Regions from separate parts of the Desulfosporosinus sp. Tol-M2 genome, predicted to be linked through region 1. Evidence: riboswitches for the same ligand, from Rfam matches in the RefSeq annotation. Region 1 holds a riboswitch; each other region holds the start of a gene.

Region 1 (5,465 bases):
GCTGAGTGCAAATAGGAAATAGATTGTGCAATTAGAAACAAACACCTGATTTATCAGGAAAGGAGGACATAGAGATGGCTGAGGAAATGCGCATTGTGCTGCGTAATTACGGGAAAATTGATCCACAAAAGATAGACGATTATCTTGCTGTGGGGGGTTACAATTCACTGAACAAAGCCCGCGCTATGAGTAACGTTGACCTTATTAATGAGATAAAGGCATCTAAGCTCAGAGGCCGGGGCGGAGCCGGTTTCAACTGTGGTATGAAATTGAATTTTGCCTACCAGGCTCAAGCCGACCAGAAATATGTTATATGTAATGCAGATGAAGGTGAACCCGGTACCTATAAAGACAGGATAATTATGGAAAATGATCCGCATACCGTTTTGGAAGGTATGGCGATCTGCGGCTATGCAATCGGAGCAACCCAAGGTTTTATTTACTGTCGAGGCGAGTATCCCTCAGTTGCTGAAACCTTAAAGCAGGCTATAGCTCAGGCCAAGGCAAAAGGGGTTTTGGGAGATTTTTCGATTGAAGTCCGCCTGGGAGCGGGAGCTTATGTCTGTGGCGAAGAATCCGCCCTGATCGAATCAATCGAGGGCAACCGGGGAGAGCCCCGGATTAGACCGCCTTTTCCACCGGTCGTGGGACTGTGGGGCAAACCAACTATCGTGAACAATGTTGAGACATTCGCCAATATACCGGTAATCCTTGAGAAGGGTTCCGCTTGGTTCGCCGCGATTGGCGCACCTTCCTATCCAGGCACTAAAGTAGTAACCCTAACCGGCGACGTCAATAATAAAACTTTCTTTGAAGTTCCTACCGATACGACGATCAAAGAAGTAATTTTCCAATTCGGCGGCGGCATTGCGGCCGGTAAAGAATTTAAGGCTGTTCAAATCGGAGGTACCTCCGGGGCATTTATCCCCGCTTCCCAACTGGACACCCAAATCAGCTTTGATGCCATGGTTGCTATTGGGGCAGTTCTTGGCTCCGGAGCAGTATTTGTGCTGGATGCAAGCCGGGATCTGGTAGATGTAACTGCCCGGATCTCTAAATTCTTTGCAGATGAATCCTGTGGCAAATGCGCTCCCTGTCGAGAGGGTACGATGCGCATGCATGATTTAATGAATAAGATTAATGACGGTAAAGGGGCCTCTGCAGATGTAGCTCTGCTGGGTAAACTGGGTCGGGTAATGTCCTATTCTTGTTTCTGTGGTCTGGGACAAGTTGCTCCCGCACCGGTACTGAGTACCATCAAACATTTTTCCGCCGATTATAACGCTAAGCTGATGTAGGAAGGAGTGAAAAAAATGCTAAACATTACTGTTGACGGAATCAAAGTTTCCGTTCCTGATGGCTCAACCATCCTGCAGGCAGCTAAAGAGGCCGGTGTAAGTGTTCCTACACTGTGCTATCACCCTGACCAGTCCGTAAAGGCTAATTGCAGGGTATGCGTATGTGAAGTCGAAGGCAGCAATCTTCTCCAAGCAGCCTGTTCACAGCCAGTCATGGAAGGAATGGTAATCAAGACCAAAACTCCCAAAGTTATCGAAGCCCGGAAAACAATTTTGGAGCTGATTCTGGCTAATCATCCCCAGGATTGCTTAAATTGTATCCGCAATGAAAATTGTGAATTACAAAGCCTGGCAGCCGAATACTGCATCCGGGATAACCCGTTTGAGTTGAAGGTCAGAGGACTCGGTAAAGACTTTTCTACCCCTTCCCTGTTCCGGGATCCTGACAAATGCGTACTCTGCCGTCGTTGTATTGAAGCCTGTTCCGTTATCCAGACCGTTAATGCCCTGGGGATCGAGAATCGCGGCAATGATGCCATAGTAGTTCCCACTCTGGGCAAAGATTTGCTCGACAGCCCTTGTATCATGTGCGGTCAGTGCATCCATGCCTGTCCGGTAGGAGCTATCGGTGAAGTCGAAGAGATCGACAAATTGCTGGCGGCTATAGCCGATCCTGATACTGTCGTTGTTACCCAGATTGCCCCGGCCGTGCGCTTGGCGTTAGGTGAAGAAATTGGAATGAATACCGGCGATCTGCCCATGGAAGTCTTTGTGGCCGGTCTGAAGCAGATTGGGTTCGACCATGTGCTGCATACCAACTTCACCGCTGACCTGACAATCCTGGAAGAAGGTAACGAACTTCTTAGCCGTCTGAAAAATAGCGGAACCCTCCCCATGTTTACCTCCTGCAGCCCCGGCTGGATTAATTTCTGTGAAACTTATTATCCCGACCTGCTGGACAACCTGTCTACCTGTAAATCACCCCAGCAGATGTTCGGTTCCCTGGCTAAGACCTACTGGGCGGACAAAATGGGAATTCCCGCGCAGAAGATCTTCTCGGTATCCATTATGCCCTGTGTAGCCAAGAAGTTTGAGGCGTCCCGCCCAGAAATGAACAGCAGTGGATTCCGGGATGTTGATATCGTGCTGACCACGCGGGAAGTTGGCCGCCTGTTCCGGATGAGCGGTATTGACTTTACGAAGCTGGCGCCCGCTCCCTTCTCCCCCTGGATGGGCGAATATACCGGCGCTGCCGTTATATTTGGAGCCACCGGCGGGGTTATGGAAGCTGCCCTGCGCACAGTTTACGAAGTAGTGATGGGAGAAACTCTTCCGGACGTTAACTTTACCGTAACCCGTGGTTTTGAAGGAATTAAGGAAGCTGCGGTTGATCTCAAAGGGACAGTGGTAAAAGTAGCTATTGCGCATGGCCTTGGCAATGCCAGAAAACTCATGGATCAGGTTCGACGCGGCGAATCCCCTTATCACTTCATTGAAATCATGGCCTGCCCGGGTGGCTGCATCGGCGGCGGCGGACAACCGATAACCAAAGCCAATGCCAAACGTGTCCAGCGGATTGATGCTATCTATGTCGAAGACGAAGCAATGGAGGTTCGGAAGTCACATTTGAATACGGAAGTAGCCAAGCTTTATGAAGACTTCCTGATTGAACCCCTGGGACACAAATCTCATGAGTTATTGCATACGCACTACCACGCTAAGAACAAAAAGTTCCTGTAACTGATGTTTGGGTTTGCAGAAAGGTCCATGCGGCTGCTCTGCAAGCACTCTAACTTATAAATTTTACCCTGATAACAAGGTTATTGCTGAGTTAAAGGGGTCATCATCTTAAAAATCATGATATTTTGACCGCTTACTCTATTATTTCAGGGTAAGCGTTTTTTCAGTTAATCTACGAAAGGCAATTCGTATAAATCAGTTTTTCTTTGACTGTGAGTCATAATGTTCTTGCAAGTTAATCTCAATAAAGCTATAATCAGTTATAGGTTGTTTATGCATGTTTACTAAGGATTACCTATGTTTATGGCACGTTTATCGCACACAAAAACTTAATTAATCCTATCTCCGAGCCGGATCAACCTAATGAGTAATCTATGGTAACCGGCCAGGGCTTAAAGCCCTCGGGGTGTACCTGGAAACGGGTATGCCTTCACTATTGAAAAGGAGGTGACCAGGCCAGTTAGGCTTTTTTGGCGTGGCTTCACTTTCTGTAGGTGGAGTCTTTTCTATTTATATTTATGATTCACAAAACTTAATTAATCCTATCTCCGAGCCGGATCAACCTAATGAGTAATCTATGGTAACCGGCCAGGGCTTAAAGCCCTCGGGGTGTACCTGGAAACGGGTATGCCTTCACTATTGAAAAGGAGGTGACCAGGCCAGTTAGGCTTTTTTTGGCATGGCTTCACTTTCTGAAGGTGGAGTCTTTTCTATTATGAGCTGATTGATGCAGGTAATGTATGTGAATAAATTGGTGAAGGTACTTGGTGTATAAGGATACACTTATACATAAATATAAGTGTGGTTATAATAAGATTTAATCGCTTTTTTCAAATTACCAAGAGAATGCTTTCTAAATTATGTTTTTAGGAGGGTGAATAGTGAATTCTGTAGCAGCTGAAGGTATTATAAGTGTTACTGCCCTATGCAAGTCCTGTGATCACTGTACTCCAATATGTCCTACGGGTGCCATAACCGGAAAACTTGGCGAACAACATCATATTGATCAAAAAAAATGCATCAATTGCGGGCAGTGCCTGATTAACTGCCCATCCGGAATAATCAAAGACCAGAGTATGATCGCAGAAATAAAGGCAGCTTTAACTGATCCGAAAAAATTTGTAGTAGTTCAAACTGCGCCGGCAGTCAGGGTAGCTTTAGGTGAAGAATTTGGCAAGGAGCCGGGGTATAATGCCAAAGGTAAAATGTTTGCTTCTTTAAGAAAATTAGGTTTTGATAAAGTCTACGACACGGAATTTACTGCGGACTTAACAATTATGGAAGAAGGCACTGAGTTAATTAATCGGGTATTTAAAGCAGTAGGACAACCCGGTTACGAAGAAAGCGGTCCCTTACCCCAATTTACGAGTTGTTGTCCAGCCTGGATTAAATATGCAGAGGATAATTATCCTAAAATCCTTCCTCATTTGTCAACGGCCAAATCTCCCCAGCAGATGTTTGGAGCATTAGCCAAGACATATTTACCCCAAAAACTGAACATCGATCCTGCCGACGTTTATTCTGTTTCTGTCATGCCTTGTACGGCTAAAAAATATGAGTGCAACCGGCCGGAAATGATCAGCAGCGGCCACCAGGATGTGGATGCGGTAATAACGACTCGCGAACTGGCCCAGATGATTAAGGACGTAGGGATAGATTTTAATATCCTGGTAGATGAACAAGCAGATTCTTTTATCGGTCAATCCACCGGTGCGGCTACGATTTTTGGTGTGACCGGAGGTGTGATGGAAGCGGCGCTGCGTACCGCTTATGAGTTATTGAGTGGGCAAACTTTGGATAAAATTGAATTAAAAGCTGTACGCGGACTGGCTCCGGTTCGAGAAGCTACAGTTCCGGTGCCAATCAAAGCTTTGGGGAATACAGTTTTCCCGGTGAAAGTTGCCATAATAACCGGAACTAAACATGTAGGCCAGGTAATTGAAGATGTATTGGCAGGAAAACTCGACTATCATTTTATCGAAGTTATGAATTGCCCGGGTGGGTGTATTAACGGTGGTGGGCAACCGATCCGGCGGGATGCCTAATAAAAATAAAAAGGAGAAATAACGATGACATTATTTCATGAAAAAGAAGGCATAAACAGGCGGCAGTTTCTAAAAGGAACAGTCGCGTTGGCAGTGGTTGCAGCCTTTTCCGGTCTGTTTATGAAACTGGGGTTCAGCAGCGCCAAAACCAGTACTGATTATATTGCCCAAAGATCAGCCGGGTTATATTCCTTGGATGAAAAGATGACCATTCGTAAGTCGCACCTGAATCCTGAAGTTCAGCAATTATACAAGGAATTCTTATCACCGGGAGAAGTAAAACCGCTGAGCAGCAAGTCTCATCATTTGCTGCATACGCGCTACGGCAAGGATATTCCCGCATTAATTGAGGAGCTGAATCATCCAAAAGAAGATGTAAAAG
Region 2 (5,465 bases), on a different contig from region 1:
TTACCAGGACCAACAGCGATTACTTCGCCTTCTTGTGGTTTTTCCTTTGCGGTATCCGGCATATAGATTCCGCTCTTAGTTTTTTCTTCCATTGGGAGTGCTTTGACAATCACCCGGTCTGCGAGAGGTTTAATGTTCATAAAGAAAAGTCCCTCCTTATTGTTTTTATTTAATATTTGTTAGCACTCGACTCCATTGAGTGCTAACAATATATCTATAATAATATGCAAGGGGGCACTGGAAAGCAACCCCCTTTAGGCTCGAAATATGAGCATAAATACTACATTTACTCTATCAATCGAGTTATTTCTCACTATTTCAGGCGATAGGTATTATTACACCCTAGGCCCTCCCCCGAGCGTGTTTCCACATCCTCTAAACACTATAATTGCCAGCTTTTCGAGTTTCTATACATAATTAAAGATCCAGTAATTTTTGACGCTGAAAAACTTCTTCACGCATGGATCCTAACGCTTCCAAAACCAAGGTATTCTCTAGATTGAGAAGGTATATTTTTGTTTTACCAATTTTGAGATTCGGATCGGGGTGCTCCTTCTCAAGGAGTATAGTTTCTTTTAACGTATACCGAATGAACTCTTTAACTTGCATAATAGATCGTCCCAGAAGCTCCGTTAAAGCAGCTCTCGCCTTAGTTGATGCAACGTAGGGCAAGCGAGTCTGTAGATCTCCCAGGATCCGGATCCCTTGTTCCAAATCCCGCTCCGGATAATACTCTGTTTCAGGCTGTTCATGAAGGAACCACTGTAAAAGATCCTCCCCCTTACAATAAGGGTGTAGCGCATGATGAATACTTCCTGCTACCCCGATCACTTTTACTTCTTTCCCCCAAGCCCGGACTTTTCTGAGTAGTGAAAGAAAGTCACCGTCCCCCGTAAGCAACAAAAACATGTCAAACGTAGACTCTCGTGTCAGCAAGATTTCCTGAGCCTCAAGCATTAATTCCAAATCTGCTGCATTACGGCGAAGTCCCGTACTGGCATAATTATTTTTCCCAAAGACATGACGCGTAAAGACATTCGTTTTCTCAAACATCGTTTGTGTTCGCAAAAACTCTTCCCGATCAAAGTTGGCGTAAAGATAGATGGCCAATAAGTCGATATTGTTTTGTATTGTATAAAATTGCAAAAACCGTGCCAACTGTTCCGGCGTTAAGTCATAACCCCTCTCTAATAATCCCGTCCAAATGTTTTCGTAATCGACAAACGCAATGGCTTTCACGAAATTCACCTCCCAAGCCATATGTCTACCCTATTATACACAAGACCATGGACAGAGGTGACAAGCACGGTAATACTGATTATAGGTAAGTCCCGACTAGTATAAAGAAAACTTGGCTGGCGCCTAGCCTTAGCGAAGGCGGCTGCCTAGTTGCACTTATGCTTACCCGAAACTTATACTTTCTGCCCTGAAAACAACCTGTTTTCATTCATCAGTGGTGCCGCGCAGCGGCATGGGGGTCTGATAGTACAAAAAGAGATTGGTAGATTAGCTACCAATCTCTTAAAGCATTAGTGACTATCATTTGACTGTTGTCGCACACTCTCCGGCTTCCCCTTTGAGGATTTGAATTCCATGAGAAAGGGCTGGGGCAATTGCGTTAAAACATTCGCGCGCCGCCTTGGGACTACCCGGCATATTAATAATCAGCGTTTGTTTACGAAGGACGGCTACTGCCCTGCTTAGCATAGCCTTACTTGTCACCTTTAAGCTTTCCATCCGCATCACTTCTGCAATGCCGGGTACCAAACGATCCGAGACGGATAAGGTGGCCTCAGGCGTAACATCACGCATTGCAAAACCTGTCCCGCCGGTCGTTAAAATCAAATCCAGACTAAGTTCATCCGCCCATTGGCACATTTTTTCAGCAAGTAACATTTGCTCATCCGGGAGCACTACATACTCCACAACCTCCCCGCCAATGTCTTGAACAAGCTTAATAAGCGTTGGCCCGGAGAGATCCTCCCTTTCTCCACGCGACCCTTTGTCACTAGCCGTGATGACTCCTACGCGAAGCATTAAGCTATCACCTCGATGCTGTCCCCGACTCGGACCACTCCGCCTTCCAACAACCGGATAAAAATTCCTTCTCTTGGCATGACACAGTCCCCAGCCTGATAGAAGATTGCACATTTCGTATGGCATTCTTTACCAATTTGAGTGACTTCTCCGATACTGGTTTCCCCTATCTTAAGTTTTGTTCCCACGGGAAGGATGAATAATTCCAGTCCTTCCGTTGTCAGATTCTCCGCAAAGTCCCCTGGCCCAACATCCAACCCTTTATCCGTCATCTTCTTGATACTTTCCATCGCCAGCAAGCTGACCATACGATGCCAATCTCCACCATGCGCATCTCCTTCCAGACCAAAGTTGACTTTCAAAATTCCTTCGCCTACATTCTTTTTGCGCATTCCTTTTTTTTCACTCGTACAAACCGCAATTATTTTACCCATTATATAAAATCTCACCCTTTCATCTCATCAGTGGTCATCGAATAAAAAAAACTTGGTTTATGAAACATAGCTTTGTAAATGTTAGCAGAACTTATCCAAGGACTGACGCAATTTTCAAAATTCGGACTACGAATCATGCACTTCGAACTTCGAACTTCTATAATGTCCGCTTTTTCCCCCTTGCTTTTCAACTAGATAGATATCCCCAATTGTCATTGTTTTATCTATTGCTTTACACATATCGTAGATCGTTAACGCTGCAACACTGACCGCCGTCAGGGCTTCCATTTCAATCCCGGTTTTTCCATTGACTTTTACTATCGCTTCAATATTTACCTCACCGGGTTCCACTAAGTTAAACCTAAGCTTAGCCCCTGTGATCAGGAGCGGATGACACATAGGAATTATCTGGGATGTCTGCTTTGCCGCCATAATCCCCGCAACTTGAGCCACCGCCAAAACGTCGCCTTTGGCGATTAGCCCAGAGCGAATGCGCTCAAAAGTCTCTGCTTTCATCGTAATTCTCCCTCGAGCAACTGCCATACGGGCCGTTTCAGCCTTATCGCTGACATCAACCATTCGGGCGCGCCCTTCTTCATCAAAATGGGTTAAATCCACTTTTTACCCTCCAATCTGAGACATGACACGTTGACCTTGCAATGCTTCGTCATTCATATGATGCTTTGCGGGTTTATGCCAAACTGCTTGGGCAAAAAGATCCCTTAAAATTTCGTCCGAGGTTCCATTTCGTAGGGCATCACGCAGACTCACTTCATTTTTGCTATGCAAGCAAGGGCGCAATTTTCCATCCGCCGTTAAGCGTACACGATTGCATGTATCGCAAAAATGACGACTCATGGCGCTAATAAAGCCAATGCTACCCTTAAAACCCCTTGGTTGAACATACTCTGCCGGTCCCCCACCCAAGATCCCCTGAGTTAGAATGTTCTCTTTTAGTCCTAAGAGCTCTTTCATTTCTTGAATTGGAACAAAATCAGCCCGTTGCTTAGAACTAATGCCAATTGGCATCAGTTCGATGAAACGGACATGGAGCGGATATTGTTTTGCTAACTTCAAAAAGTTCGGCAACTCGTCCGTATTAACCCCCCGGACGACCACGACATTGATTTTTACCGGATCTAGGCCAGCCTCAAGCGAGCGAAAGACTCCCTGAATTACACTGGAAACCTCTCCCACACGAGTGATAGCTCGAAAACGCTCTGAGTCCATAGTATCCAAGCTGATGTTCACTCGCTGAACGCCTGCTGCTTTTAAATCGAAGGCCATTTTCGGGAGTAACAATCCATTGGTAGTTATCATGAAGTCCTCGACCCCTGGAATTATGGCGCCCTCCCGCAGAAAGTCCAAAATTCCTTTACGTACTAAGGGTTCTCCCCCTGTGATACGAAAGCGACGAAACCCTAATTGCGTACTGATCCTCATTAGTCGAAGAATTTCTTCAAAGGAAAGAATAGAATCATGCGGCATCCACTGCACTCCTTCAACTGGCATACAGTATATACAGCGTAGATTACAGCGATCTGTCACTGATATTCTCAGATATTCGATTTTTCTTTGAAATTGATCCAGCATAAAAATCCTCTTTTCAAGATTAAATTTGGTAAAAAACTTAACCAGTTGAAATAAAAAAACCCGCGGTCTGTAAACAACCGGAGGATTCAATCCACCTGTCGACAGACTCCTTTCCAGCAGGAGATATTACAGTTTCCCATAATACCCGAGTGCCTTTAAGCACTTGTCTGGTCACCATAGCTTCTGCTTTAGGTAAACCAGCTTTGGAGCAATGACAAAATATTTAATTTTTTTCAGTTAAATTCCTTTTTCTTTATATAGAGGTAATTCGCGATATATTGCATTATTCTTTTTTCTCACTACCTAATACATTTTGTCAATTCGGATTAACCTTAATGATCGCCGACCATTCGTCTGGTGTGTTGACGTTATAAAAGACTTTGCTCAAATCAGAGAAGGCTTGAAGTTCTTTTTCTTTCACATACCGTACAGAACAAGTTGGGTAAAAATCAATAATCTTGAAGTGACCCGCCTCGAGATTATTTTGGATTATGGGAATACAACGTCGATGGTAAAAGGCATGTAACGGATGGAAGCCATCTTGAAGCTGCGGAACAACAACATCATACTCCGAAATCCACGTCGCCAAAAACCGGATAAGCTCAACACTTAGAAACGGCATATCACAGGCTACAAAAAAAACCTCATCATAAGTAGCCGCTTTTAAACCCTGATAAAGTCCTTCTAAAGGACCTCGACCAGGAATCTCATCTAGAATAACCTGTACTTCGTAGCCTACATACAGTTCAGGCTTGTTGCTGCTAATTAAAACTTCTGTAAACACGGTTTGCAAAACAGCTAGACTCTGCTCCACTAAGGGTCTTCCTTCCAGTTCCAGGAAGGCCTTATCTTTTTTCATTCGCGAGCTTTTTCCGCCTGCTAGCAAAATACCCGTCGCCTTCAACTTTGGAAGTTGTTTCCCGGAGTTCTGCAGTGAATTAGTAATTTTTGAAGACCCCCTCGTATTCAACAGACAAAAACGGGTTAAACCCGTTCCCCCCAACGGTTACGGGTACCCCGTTCGCATCGGTATCCGTTCTCTTTTCTTTATAAGTATTAGGAACTAGAATATTTCTCAGTAATAAAATTCCTTTACCCGAAGGAACTGCATGGCGAGTGCACAGTACTGTCAAAGGGGTGCAGTGTAGCTAATCACATCTTGATGTTTTATAACTCTCCACCCTAATCCTGTTTGATTTTTATTTACGACCAACTATTCTGCCTTAAATGTACCACATCAGACTTTCCCTGTCACTTTGGGAAATTCTGACAACATAGCAAGCCAATTTCCCCAAGAGAAAAATCCAAATATTTTATAAAACATTCAATATTTACACTTCTACCCTTTTAGTTATATACTGGACACAGATCTTATTAAACCAAGTTTGTAATGCATACGCT
Region 3 (5,465 bases), on a different contig from region 1:
TTTGGTGGTGATCCTTGCGGCACTTGGGATTGGGATGATGAAGGCCCAACCACCCGCCTACTTTTCAGTTCAATCAAGTTTACCTGTCAATGCCTCCGTGGAGGACAGTTCGATTCAATTTGAAGTGGAAACAGTCAAGCAAAACGATGCCGGGGAAAATTATTTTGTGAATTATCGCTTGAAACGAGAACAGTTTCGCCAGGAAACAAAAGCTATGCTCTCGGAGTTGCTGAACTCCACGGTAGACAAGAATAAAGGGCAAGCGCAAGAAAAATGGCTTGCACTCAGTACGAAAATTCTTCAAGAAGGAGAAATCGAGAATCTTCTCAAAATAAAAGGGTTTCAAGATGTTGTGGCGGATGTCTTTTCGGAAAACGTTACCGTAATTATTTATGCTCCTAGCTTAACGCCGAATGAAGTGAGTATCATTCAAGACATTGTCGTCCAAGTAACAAAAGTCCGATTGGATAAGATTACGATAGCAGCTAGAAAATAAATCGGACAGACATCGTCGAGACTGAAAACTTTCCACATACACATCAGCATCAATAGGATCTTTTGCCAGATCATCAATTTATTGGGGGCATTACACAGTACAATGACCGTAAGTATTTTAGGTTGGGGAGAAGCTTTACGCTCTCCCCGTTTCTATAATAAGATGTCACACATGAGAGGAGATTTGCTTCTATGGAATATGAAGAGTTTTTGAAGGGGGTGTGCTCGTGTTCGCAGATTGCCTTTGCCAGATTAGTCTTTATTTGTTATAATAGCGACAACATTGGATAAAGGAAACTTTAGGTGGAGTTTTAACTCAATCTTGGTTAAGTTAGGTTTTCCAAGGGTAAAATGTTCAATATTTGAACCCTAAACATCGAGCCTCGAACATCGGGCCTCGAACATCGATATGGAGGTGAAGAGATATGGAAAGCTTGGGAACGGAAAATTCCCTCGGTTCTATTCGGATTGCTGATGAAGTAGTTGAAGTTATTGCCGGATTAGCAGCTTCTGAAGTCGGGGGAGTAGTTAGCATGAGCGGGGGTCTGGTTGGAGATCTTGCGCACATGTTAGGGAGAAATAAAAACCTGTCTAAAGGGGTCAAGGTTGAAGTTGGCGAACATGAGGTTGCCGTAGATCTTTTTATTGTGGTGGAGTATGGCGTATCAATTCCTGAGGTCGCTTTATACGTGCAGGAAGCGGTGAAGGAAGCCATTGAAAGAATGACTGGGCTCATGGTCGTAGAAGCAAATGTTCATGTGCAAGGGGTAAACTTCAAATCGATACCGGAAACCAAAATCAAAGAAGAAGAATTTCTTCTGAAGTAGAGTGGTCCCCCCCTGGATATGCCAGGGGGGGTTTCTGAAAGAGGGGACGACAAATGTTGGCCTATGCTTTAGGACTCACCCTAATCCTGGGTGCTCTTTGGATATTAGCCATGGCCACAGGGTGGGAGCTTCCTTATGTTATACTTGCTCAAGGGCTGGAGTGGTTAAAATCAAACCCATGGGAAAGTATTATTGTGGCTGCTGTTTTGCTCTTACTGGGATTACTTTTGTTTGTGCGTCCGCGCAGAAGTTCGGTTCGTACGTTTCAAACGTCTTCCAAAGGGGGAAATGTCCGAATTTCTCAGGATGCCCTGCAGGAGATTATTGCGCGAAGTGCAATGGCGCTGCCGGGTGTGTTGCATGTTAAATCGAACCTTAGAGAACGGGAAACTGGTCTTCAGATAATGGTCTCTTGCCAATTTGAGCAGGGCGAACGAATTCCAATAACGTCCGAAGAACTTCAAGCAAAGGTCAAGGCGGATGTCGAACTTTATACAGGAATTATGGTAACAGAGGTGAAAGTGCTGGTGCTAAGTTTGGATAAGGCCCATTTGACACGCGTCCGATGAGTGAGTTCTGGTCGAAAATTGGAGAGAAAATCTCCAGGTTTTTAGTATGGGTCATTGACAATCATCCGGGCAAATTCATCGGAACGTCAATAGGTTTAGTTCTGGGTTTGCTAATGGTGACTCTTGGCTTTTGGCGCACACTGGTCTTGGCCTTGTTTGCTATTCTGGGATTTGTGTTAGGAAAACGCCAGGATGATTATAAATTTATTACAACTTGGTTAGAAAAAAACTTGAAAAAGTACTAGGAGGAATTTCCTTGAGTCGAAGATTAGCCCGTGAAACAGCCCTGCAAGTGCTTTTTCAAAGGGACCTGACGAAAGAACCGCTGATTACATCCGAGGAAGTTCAACATTGGGCAACGGAATTTGTAGTCCCCGAGGCCAGTAGAAAGTTTGCTCAGGAATTAGTCGACGGAACGATAGCACATCTGGTTGAAATAGATAATATGATTACTTCATTTGCTCAGGATTGGACCATTAGCCGTATGGCGAACGTGGATCGGAATGTGATGCGTTTAGCAACGTATGAGGTTCTTTTCTGTCCGGACATTCCAGGACGAGTCAGTCTAAATGAAGCGATCGAATTAGCAAAGCGCTTTGGGGGCGAGGAATCGGCAAAGTTCGTAAACGGAATTCTTGACGGTATAGTCGCTAGGATTTCGAAACTAGAACGAAAAGAGCCTATAGGCAAGTAATTGTATGGGCTCTTTTATTAATTCACAGATAATCTTCAGTTACAATTTCTGATCCCAAGGGATTAAATGCGACAAGATTTTATTGCTATTACGAAAAATGTAATCTATAATAAAACAAGTGTTATATTTTCTCCAAGCTGACTTGTCTGGGTGCATTGCATATGATAATCGGCCAATGGGTTCTATTAGAAATGATAGGGCCTTCCGTGTTGAGAAGGAGAAATATGAGATGACTTTTTGTTATGTTTTTTTGCGACCTAAGGTTATCTTAAAAAGAGAGCTTAGGTTTTCCCTTGTTGAGTCAAAATTATCAAGATATAGGGGAGAAGTTAAATGTATGACGTAGTTAAAAAAAGACTACTGGCACCGACAATTGTCTTGCTGGAAGTTGACGCACCGGCTGTGGCGGCCAAAGTTGAGCCTGGACAATTTGTTATTGTGCGGGTAGATGAGTTGGGTGAACGCATTCCGCTTACAGTCATGGACTTTGATCGAGAAAAAGGGACCATCACGCTTGTTGTGCAAGATGTGGGATATTCTTCAGCCCTCATTACGCACATGAATGAGGGGGATAAGTTTCAGGATTTCGTGGGTCCGTTAGGTGTTGCATCCGAAATTGAAAATTATGGTACGGTTGTGTGCGTCGGAGGAGGTCTGGGAAATGCCCCCATTTATCCGATTGCCCGGGCTTTAAAAGCTGCCGGGAATTATGTGATTTCCGTCTTAGGTTCACGGAGTGCGGATCTTTTGATTTTAGAAGAAGAAATGCGTGCCGTGAGTAACGAAGTTGTGATTGCCACGGACGATGGCAGTAGGGGTGTTAAAGGGTTTGTGACAGACGGGCTGGCTCAGGTTTTAGACCAAGGACATCAGGTTAAGGTGATTTGGGCAATTGGCCCCATGGTCATGATGCGAGCAGTTGTGAATTATACCCGGCCAAAGGGCATCAAAACGATTGTCAGCATGAATCCAATTATGGTTGACGGGACTGGAATGTGTGGTGCTTGTCGGGTTAGTGTAGGCAATGAAACCAAATTTGCCTGTGTGGATGGACCGGAATTCGATGGACATCTAGTGGATTTTGATTTAGCTATGCAACGTTTAACCTTTTATAGGGACGAAGAGAATCGGGCTAAGGCTCGGCTGGAATGTGACCGCGAAGGAGGGCATCACTAATGGCGGAGAATGTTGAGAAGACCAGGAAAGTGATCATCCCTCGTCATGAAATGCCCTGTCAAGAGCCTCAGGTCAGGGCGCATAACTTCGATGAAGTAGCCCTGGGCTATACACAGGAAACGGCTGTGGAAGAAGCAAAGCGCTGTTTACGCTGTAAGAAACCTTTATGCATTACGGGATGTCCTGTCGGAGTTCTCATTCCGGAGTTTATTGAAAAGATTACGGAAGAGGATTTTCTGGAAGCCGGCAAGGTCCTGAAAATTAAGAATTCCTTGCCCGCCGTTTGTGGTCGGGTTTGTCCCCAGGAAAATCAATGCGAAATAAAATGTATTCTGGGAAAAAAAGGGGAGCCCGTGGCTATCGGCAGGTTAGAGCGTTTTGTAGCCGACTATGATATGAAATTTGGCGAATCTACGTTTGAGAAACCGGTACCGACCGGTAAACGTGTCGCTATTATCGGGGGAGGACCTTCCGGATTGGCGTGTGCCGGTGATTTGGCAAAAGCTGGGCATGGAGTGACGATATTTGAAGCGCTGCACGTTGCCGGGGGCGTTTTGATGTACGGGATTCCGCAGTTCCGTTTGCCGAAGGAAATTGTGCAGACGGAGATAGCCAACCTGAAACAAATGGGGGTTGAAATTCTCACGAATCAAGTGGTCGGCAAAATTACTTCCGTGGATGAACTGCTGGGTAACGGATACGAGGCCGTGTTTATCGGTACAGGTGCCGGACTGCCCTACTTTATGGATATCCCTGGAGAAAACCTTAATGGGGTATATTCCGCGAACGAATTTTTAACCCGGACTAATTTGATGAAGGGTTACAAGTTCCCTGACTATGCAACCCCGGTTAAGGTAGGGAAAAATGTAGCGGTTCTCGGTGCGGGAAACGTCGCTATGGATTCTGCGCGCACCGCCTTACGTTTAGGCGCTGAAAATGTTTCTATTATCTACCGACGTTCTCGCGCCGAGATGCCGGCAAGGAATGAAGAGCTGGAGCATGCGGAAGAAGAGGGGATCCATTTTCATCTCTTAACCAGTCCCGTTTCCATCGCGGGAGATGAGCGTGGGTGGGTTAAAAGCCTAACTTGTTTGCGCTATGAACTTGGAGAGCCGGACGCTTCCGGACGACGTTCTCCGCTTGCTATTCCAGGATCAGAAATCGAGATTCCGATGGATACGGTAGTCGTGGCGATTGGGCAAGGACCGAATCCTTTGGTGACAACGTCTACTCCGGGATTGGATTTGAGCAAACGGGGTAACATTGTTGCTGACGCAGAAACGTTAATGACTTCTAAGCCGGGAGTTTTTGCGGGCGGAGATATAGTTACCGGAGCGGCTACCGTTATTTTGGCGATGGGAGCCGGTAAAAAGGCTGCCAGTGGTATTGATCAGTATCTTAAAGCGAAGTGAGGATTGAGTCAATTGGCTCAGTTATTGGATGGTAAAGCGGTAGCCAAGGTTCTCAAGGAAGAAATTCGTGAGGAAATTACCCAGTGGAAAAATAAAGGGTTACAGCCAAAACTCGCGGTGATTTTAGTCGGAGATGACCCGGCTTCAGTCGTTTATGCCCACTCAAAGCAGAAGGCTTGTGAGGGTATAGGCATGGCCTTCGAACTCTTCGTAATGTCGGCAGATTCTCTCGAAACCGAAGTTTTAGAGCGGATTGAAGGTCTGAACCAGGACACGGAAGTTCATGGCATTA
Region 4 (5,465 bases), on a different contig from region 1:
CGGTCGAACCCTGAACATTCGGTTCGCCGCGCAGGGCATTGATCCCGCCGCCGGCTTTGCCACTATTACCCAACAACAATTGAATGATGGCATAGGCCCGAATGCCTTGCGTACCCGTGGTATGCTGGGTCATGCCCATCGCATAGAGAATAGTGCCCGGTTTCCCTTTAGAAAAGGCGTCGGCGATTTCTTTAATTTTCGCGGCCGGGATCCCGGAGATTTTTTCGGCTGTTTCCAGGGTATAGCGGGCATAGTGAGCTTTGAGCTTAGCAAATACGCTATCCGGGTCCTCCAGACTGTCCGCTTTCAGGGGTTTTTTATCCGGCCCAAGTTGGTAACCCCAGCTCGCGGTAGCATACTTCTTTGTTGTAGGGTCAAAACCGGAGAAGAGGCCATCTTCTAATTTATAATCTTTACTGACCTTAAACAGAGCATTAGTGTAATTAAGAACATATTTCTCATCGTATAATTTCTTTTCAATAATATAATTAATAATAGCGCCCAGATAGGCAATATCCGTTCCCGGACGGATTTGGGCAAAGATGTCGGCTTTGGTAGCCGTCAGAGTAAAGCGTGGATCGACGACGATTACTTTAGCGCCTTTTTCTTTTGCCCGAAGAATCCACCTCATGGCAATCGGATGATTTTCAGCGCAGTTGCTTCCCGCAATTAAAAAGACCTCGGCATTATTCATATCTGACCATGAATTGGTCATCGCCCCACGACCAAAGGCAGGGGCCAACCCGGTTACGGAGGAAGCATGGCATTGCCTGGCCTGGTGGTCATGATGCGGGGTCCCGATTACCCGGCAGAATTTCGTAAATAGGTACGACTCTTCATTGTCCACTTCGGCAGAACCAAGAAAGGCGATTCCGTCCGCACGGTTAACCGGCAGCATTTCCTTTAGTCCGGTTTTCGCATTGACCACCTCATCAGCGGCTTTCCAAGTAGCCTCCCGGACTTCTTTGGTTTTCTTGGCGACGCGGTCCAGCGCCTCTTCCCAGGAGATGTCTTCCCAATGATCCGCCCCGGGAGCACGCCGTTTCGGCTTAGTCACCCGATCCGGCGAGTAGGCGACATGTGATAAGCTTGCCCCCTTGGGACACAGCACTCCCTCGCTGACCGGATGATCCGGGTCACCTTCCAAATGAACTAACTTACCCTCTTTCACATACAAAAGCGTCCCACAGCCACCGGCGCAAAAATGGCAGATGCTCGGGACCTTTTTGGTTCCTTCCAGTTTCAACGCATACCCTTTGGCCTCCGCAACGGCCGGGTCAAAACCCAGACCAGTGGCCAAGGCTGCAATGGAAAGCCCTGAGAGTTTAAGGAACCCACGACGAGAAACATCCATCTCTTCTTCCTCCCCTAAAAATGTTTTCTTAAACACGCCATGACCAATCCCATGAATTTACTTCTTGATCAAAGCATGATCAGAACTTTGTATCTAGACATAAGCGACGCTCCTTACACTTCAATCATTCCTTTTCTATTTACATGAAAAAATAAAAAAACTCCTATCTTAATTAGGAGGGTAAAGTTCATTGCCATGCTAAATTAGGGCATTGGTTACATCAAAAATACGCGCTCTCTCCCCCTACTCAGAAACAACTTACGGCACCATTATTAAAGACACCTCTCATTACCGGCGCATAAATGATGCGGGCAATGCAAATTGTCTTCTCAGTGCCATTGACTCCTTTCCAATATAAGGGAGATAAACCCGTTTCCGGATTTACCGTGTCGGCATAACAGCCAAGTCGGCTAATTCCCCGTAGCCGCAGCTTTAGGTGAAGTAGCTTGGGAGCTAAGTTTTAAAAAATTATTAAATTTCAGCAACGTTGTAACGCTGTTGCTAAAAAGTCTAAGGGTTGGCAAATTAGGGTTCAACAACGACGAATAAAGGCAGGAATGTAGTACAGCCAAATCAATGATTCGCCAACAAGCAAGTCGGATGAAGCATTAAAGCATAGATGAACTCATCCGCCAAAGCTCCAAAGAGAATCGGTGAAGAAAGGCCGCATCAACTTCAGGTCTTCATTTGCGCCACTGTAAATAGAAACTCTATGAACCGCCGGTTCATGTAAGTTAACTCACATGCAACGGGTTATAATTTGCTTAAACCTTGTACTTGATAGCACTTTCTCACCTCCCTCAACGCCGACTTGATGCCGACAGTATTTCAACGAAGCTGCACTTCTAACGCCGCTCGGTTTTGATATTGCCGGAGGATATGCTTGGCGGATAATTATATCCTCATAAACTGTTACTTCAACACAAGTATATATTATATATAATGTCTTTGTAATGTTAGTGTATCACTTTTATGTGTTCTTGTCACTAGCACATTTTGGTCACCAATGAAGAAATTTATAGAATCCTTTGAAATTGAAAAAATAGAGTAGGGGCAATTACTCGGGTCTTTGACAGTTACATAAATACAGATATCCCTAAAAGCCTTGTTTTCAGAGGCCACTGAAAAAGTCAAAGAAGCCATTGCCTTAAAAGCAGAGGCTTCTTATCACGAAAAATGGGATAATATAGAGTAAAAAACAACTTAAAGAGGGTTTGGGGAATGTTGAGGACATACAATCAGATGAAATTATCCGAATATAGGAATCTATACGATGTAGTGGTGCTACTTCGGATCCGTAAAGTTGATTGACAACTGCTGTGTAAGGGAATATGGCGTACCGGATCAACCGCATTCCTATATGACATCCGCGCCTGCGGATAATTATCTTTCATTTGGGCTATAGACAAAGTCGTTGACGATTTCTTTTGTCAACATGCTCCCTTCAAAGCTGTTGCTGTAATAAATAATGTAAGGGATTGCCCGTTAAGGTAACTAACCACCTTTACTCAGCCTCAGCATCCCATTCAGAAAAGTTTCAATTTGCTCACGGGTGGAAAAATAACTTAAACTAATCCTGCAGGTTCCCTGATGCAAAGTACCAATGGTCCGATGCGCCAGAGGAGCGCAATGGAGGCCGGAACGGGTGACAATACCAAAATTATTCTCCAAAAGAAAACCCAGTTCGCCGCATTCCAGACCGGCCAGATTTAGAGACAAAACAGCGGTCCGCTGTCGGTTGTCCACAGGGCCATGAATTGTCACTCCCTGAATTTGCCTTAACCCGTCAACCATCCTGTCCATCAGTTCCAGCTCATGATTTCGAATAGCTGCCAGACCTTTTCTCATGATAAAACTGACGCCTGCTCCTAAACCGGCAATTCCCGGTGTATTGGGAGTGCCGCTCTCATACTTATCCGGGGAAAAATCAGGCTGTACCATTTCCTCGGAAAAGGAGCCGGTACCTCCCTCGAGCAGTGAATCAATGTCCAAACCGGGCCGAATATAGAATCCGCCCGTACCTTGCGGACCGAACAGGCTTTTATGCCCGGTAAAGGTCAGAACATCAATATTTTGTTCTCCAATATCAAGCGGGATTATCCCGGCGCTTTGGGCCGAATCCACCATAAATACTGCGCCCTTATTCCTGCAGAGCTGCCCTACTTCCCGGACAGGCATAATCGTGCCTGTCACATTGGAGGCTGCGGTCAGACAAACCATGCAGGTATTCGTACGCCAGGCTTTCTCCACCTCATACGGGTCCAGACTGCCGTCGGCAGCACAGTCCGCGATGGATATTTCCACTCCGGAATTTTTTAACTTACTGAGCGGCCGTACCACAGCGTTATGCTCCATCGAACTGATAATAATATGATCCCCCGGCTTCAGATATCCTTTGAGCACCGTGTTGATCGCCTCTGTGATATTCTTGGTAAAAATCAGGCGCGAAACATCCGTGAAATGAAAGAGCGCGGCCAACGCTTCCCTGGTATCCAGCAGCACCCCTCCGGCTTCCAGCGTTTTACTGCTGCTGCCCCGGTACGGACTGCCGCCCAGTCGACGGTTGTAATGATCAATCATCTGATAAACAATCTCCGGTTTTGGCCAGGATGTAGCTGCATTATCTAAATAGATCAGCTCTTTCATTTCACACTCCTATTCTCAAGGGAACTTGCTATTTGCTCAATATACATAAACCCTTCCCCTTGCCCAAAGCCCAAACAGCAATTCAACAGGTCTTGTTCCACACCGCCGTCTTGCGTTGAATCCTGACAATACCCCCTGTTTTGATGTTGCTTCCCGCAAGAATCTTTTCCACCTGCGCCACATTTTCCTCACTGACCAGCAGCGAGATGCCGCAAAAACTGCTGGCTTCACGGGGAGTCGGTGAAATACTGCACTTTACCTGAGCCTCTTTTAATTTCCGGTGCAGGCGAAGACCTTCCTGATGATTGGGAAAGAGTACGTAGTAATCATAAATTTCCGCCATGATTCATTCAACCTACCTGTTACCTATTGTTCCTATTGTTTCAAGATTTCCAGAAAAGCCTGCACTCTGGTGCGCAGCTGTTCCATGTCCTGTTCGCTGTAATCTGTTTCCAAATGTATATTGGGGACGCCCGCTTTATTTAAAGCTTGTTGGACCAGATACCCTTCCGTGGAATAAAGGCCGCAGAACTGCAGGCTGCAATCAATCACCCCGTCCACCTTATATTCTTTCACCAAACGCAGGAGATCGTCGATCCGTCCGGTATTAGGCGTAAAGCAGGCACAGTTGGTCTTCATGTAGCGCGCGGCCAAGGCTTTGATTTGTTCATCCAAAGTTTTACCGCTTTCATCAACCAGATTTTCAAAATAACGCGTGCCGGTGCAGAGTTCCTCGACTACCACCACAGCGCCGCTGGTTTCAAGAATATGGTGCAGTTTCCAATTAGGAATAGCCATCGGTGTGCCTGTGATCAAAATGCGCGGTGTGTCGGCTGGGAAAACACCCTCGCCCGCTGCTATTCTTTGCTCCAGTTCAGCGCAAAGTTTGTTGGTTTGGGCGGCAAAGCGGACCGGGTCGTCATAGAAGGCTATTTGCGTCACTAATAGCGCGTCTTTGCCGCTGATCGGCACCGGTGAATGTTTCCGGGCGTTGTAAAGACGGGCCAGGGCTTGCCGTTTTTCATTAAGAACTTTGATTTTTTCAGCTAAAGCTTCCAGGGTAACTTTATGGCCCGTAAACTTCTCTACAATTTCAAGCAGCGCTCTGATTTCATCTTCCCAGGCCAGAAGATCTTTTTCCCGCTTCATTTGCGGAATATCCATCACATAGACAGGGACTTCCTGATTGAGAATTTCCCAGGCTTTTTTCTTGCCGTCACAGGTTGTTTCCCCGATATACATATCGGCGATTTTGAAGAAAGGACAAGTTCCATCCAGACGCGCACCCACGGAGGCTTTGATCAGCGGGCAGGTATTGGCCGGCAGGACCTTTTCGCCGCCGCCAACCCAAAACTGGGAACCACCGCATAAGCCGGTGGCAATACCGCCGGCGGCAAAAATAATTTCATCAGGGACATAAACACAGAAGGTGCCAAAAACCTTGCCGCCGTTTTTCTGATGTTCA

The links. Region 1 has a riboswitch for molybdenum cofactor ahead of AC6I5A_RS09005 ([FeFe] hydrogenase, group A). Riboswitches for the same ligand answer to the same signal wherever they lie in the genome.
Region 2: another riboswitch for molybdenum cofactor. It lies ahead of moaA (GTP 3',8-cyclase MoaA); the one in region 1 lies ahead of AC6I5A_RS09005 ([FeFe] hydrogenase, group A).
Region 3: another riboswitch for molybdenum cofactor. It lies ahead of AC6I5A_RS14395 (sulfide/dihydroorotate dehydrogenase-like FAD/NAD-binding protein); the one in region 1 lies ahead of AC6I5A_RS09005 ([FeFe] hydrogenase, group A).
Region 4: another riboswitch for molybdenum cofactor. It lies ahead of AC6I5A_RS06410 (molybdopterin-dependent oxidoreductase); the one in region 1 lies ahead of AC6I5A_RS09005 ([FeFe] hydrogenase, group A).

The regions. Positions count from the first base shown of each region.
Region 1 is NZ_JCAIJG010000118.1:25,253-30,717, forward strand. It holds gene AC6I5A_RS08990 (NAD(P)H-dependent oxidoreductase subunit E) at 1-15, shown strand, start outside; gene AC6I5A_RS08995 (complex I 51 kDa subunit family protein) at 75-1,298, shown strand; gene AC6I5A_RS09000 (NADH-dependent [FeFe] hydrogenase, group A6) at 1,314-3,038, shown strand; molybdenum cofactor riboswitch at 3,370-3,501, shown strand; molybdenum cofactor riboswitch at 3,573-3,704, shown strand; gene AC6I5A_RS09005 ([FeFe] hydrogenase, group A) at 3,920-5,083, shown strand; gene AC6I5A_RS09010 (iron hydrogenase small subunit) at 5,108-5,465, shown strand, end outside.
Region 2 is NZ_JCAIJG010000157.1:927-6,391, forward strand. It holds gene groES (co-chaperone GroES) at 1-140, opposite strand, end outside; gene AC6I5A_RS12070 (NYN domain-containing protein) at 418-1,239, opposite strand; gene AC6I5A_RS12075 (MogA/MoaB family molybdenum cofactor biosynthesis protein) at 1,540-2,037, opposite strand; gene AC6I5A_RS12080 (MOSC domain-containing protein) at 2,037-2,471, opposite strand; gene moaC (cyclic pyranopterin monophosphate synthase MoaC) at 2,598-3,089, opposite strand; gene moaA (GTP 3',8-cyclase MoaA) at 3,093-4,064, opposite strand; molybdenum cofactor riboswitch at 4,155-4,285, opposite strand; gene mobA (molybdenum cofactor guanylyltransferase) at 4,381-4,968, opposite strand.
Region 3 is NZ_JCAIJG010000201.1:23,651-29,115, forward strand. It holds gene AC6I5A_RS14370 (SpoIIIAH-like family protein) at 1-496, shown strand, start outside; gene AC6I5A_RS14375 (Asp23/Gls24 family envelope stress response protein) at 921-1,322, shown strand; gene amaP (alkaline shock response membrane anchor protein AmaP) at 1,376-1,891, shown strand; gene AC6I5A_RS14385 (DUF2273 domain-containing protein) at 1,888-2,136, shown strand; gene nusB (transcription antitermination factor NusB) at 2,148-2,585, shown strand; molybdenum cofactor riboswitch at 2,704-2,821, shown strand; gene AC6I5A_RS14395 (sulfide/dihydroorotate dehydrogenase-like FAD/NAD-binding protein) at 2,919-3,761, shown strand; gene gltA (NADPH-dependent glutamate synthase) at 3,761-5,173, shown strand; gene AC6I5A_RS14405 (bifunctional 5,10-methylenetetrahydrofolate dehydrogenase/5,10-methenyltetrahydrofolate cyclohydrolase) at 5,186-5,465, shown strand, end outside.
Region 4 is NZ_JCAIJG010000086.1:1,701-7,165, reverse strand. It holds partial or broken gene AC6I5A_RS06410 (molybdopterin-dependent oxidoreductase) at 1-1,354, opposite strand, end outside; molybdenum cofactor riboswitch at 1,681-1,819, opposite strand; gene AC6I5A_RS06405 (aminotransferase class V-fold PLP-dependent enzyme) at 2,849-4,000, opposite strand; gene AC6I5A_RS06400 (putative Se/S carrier protein) at 4,083-4,343, opposite strand; gene AC6I5A_RS06395 (double-cubane-cluster-containing anaerobic reductase) at 4,376-5,465, opposite strand, start outside.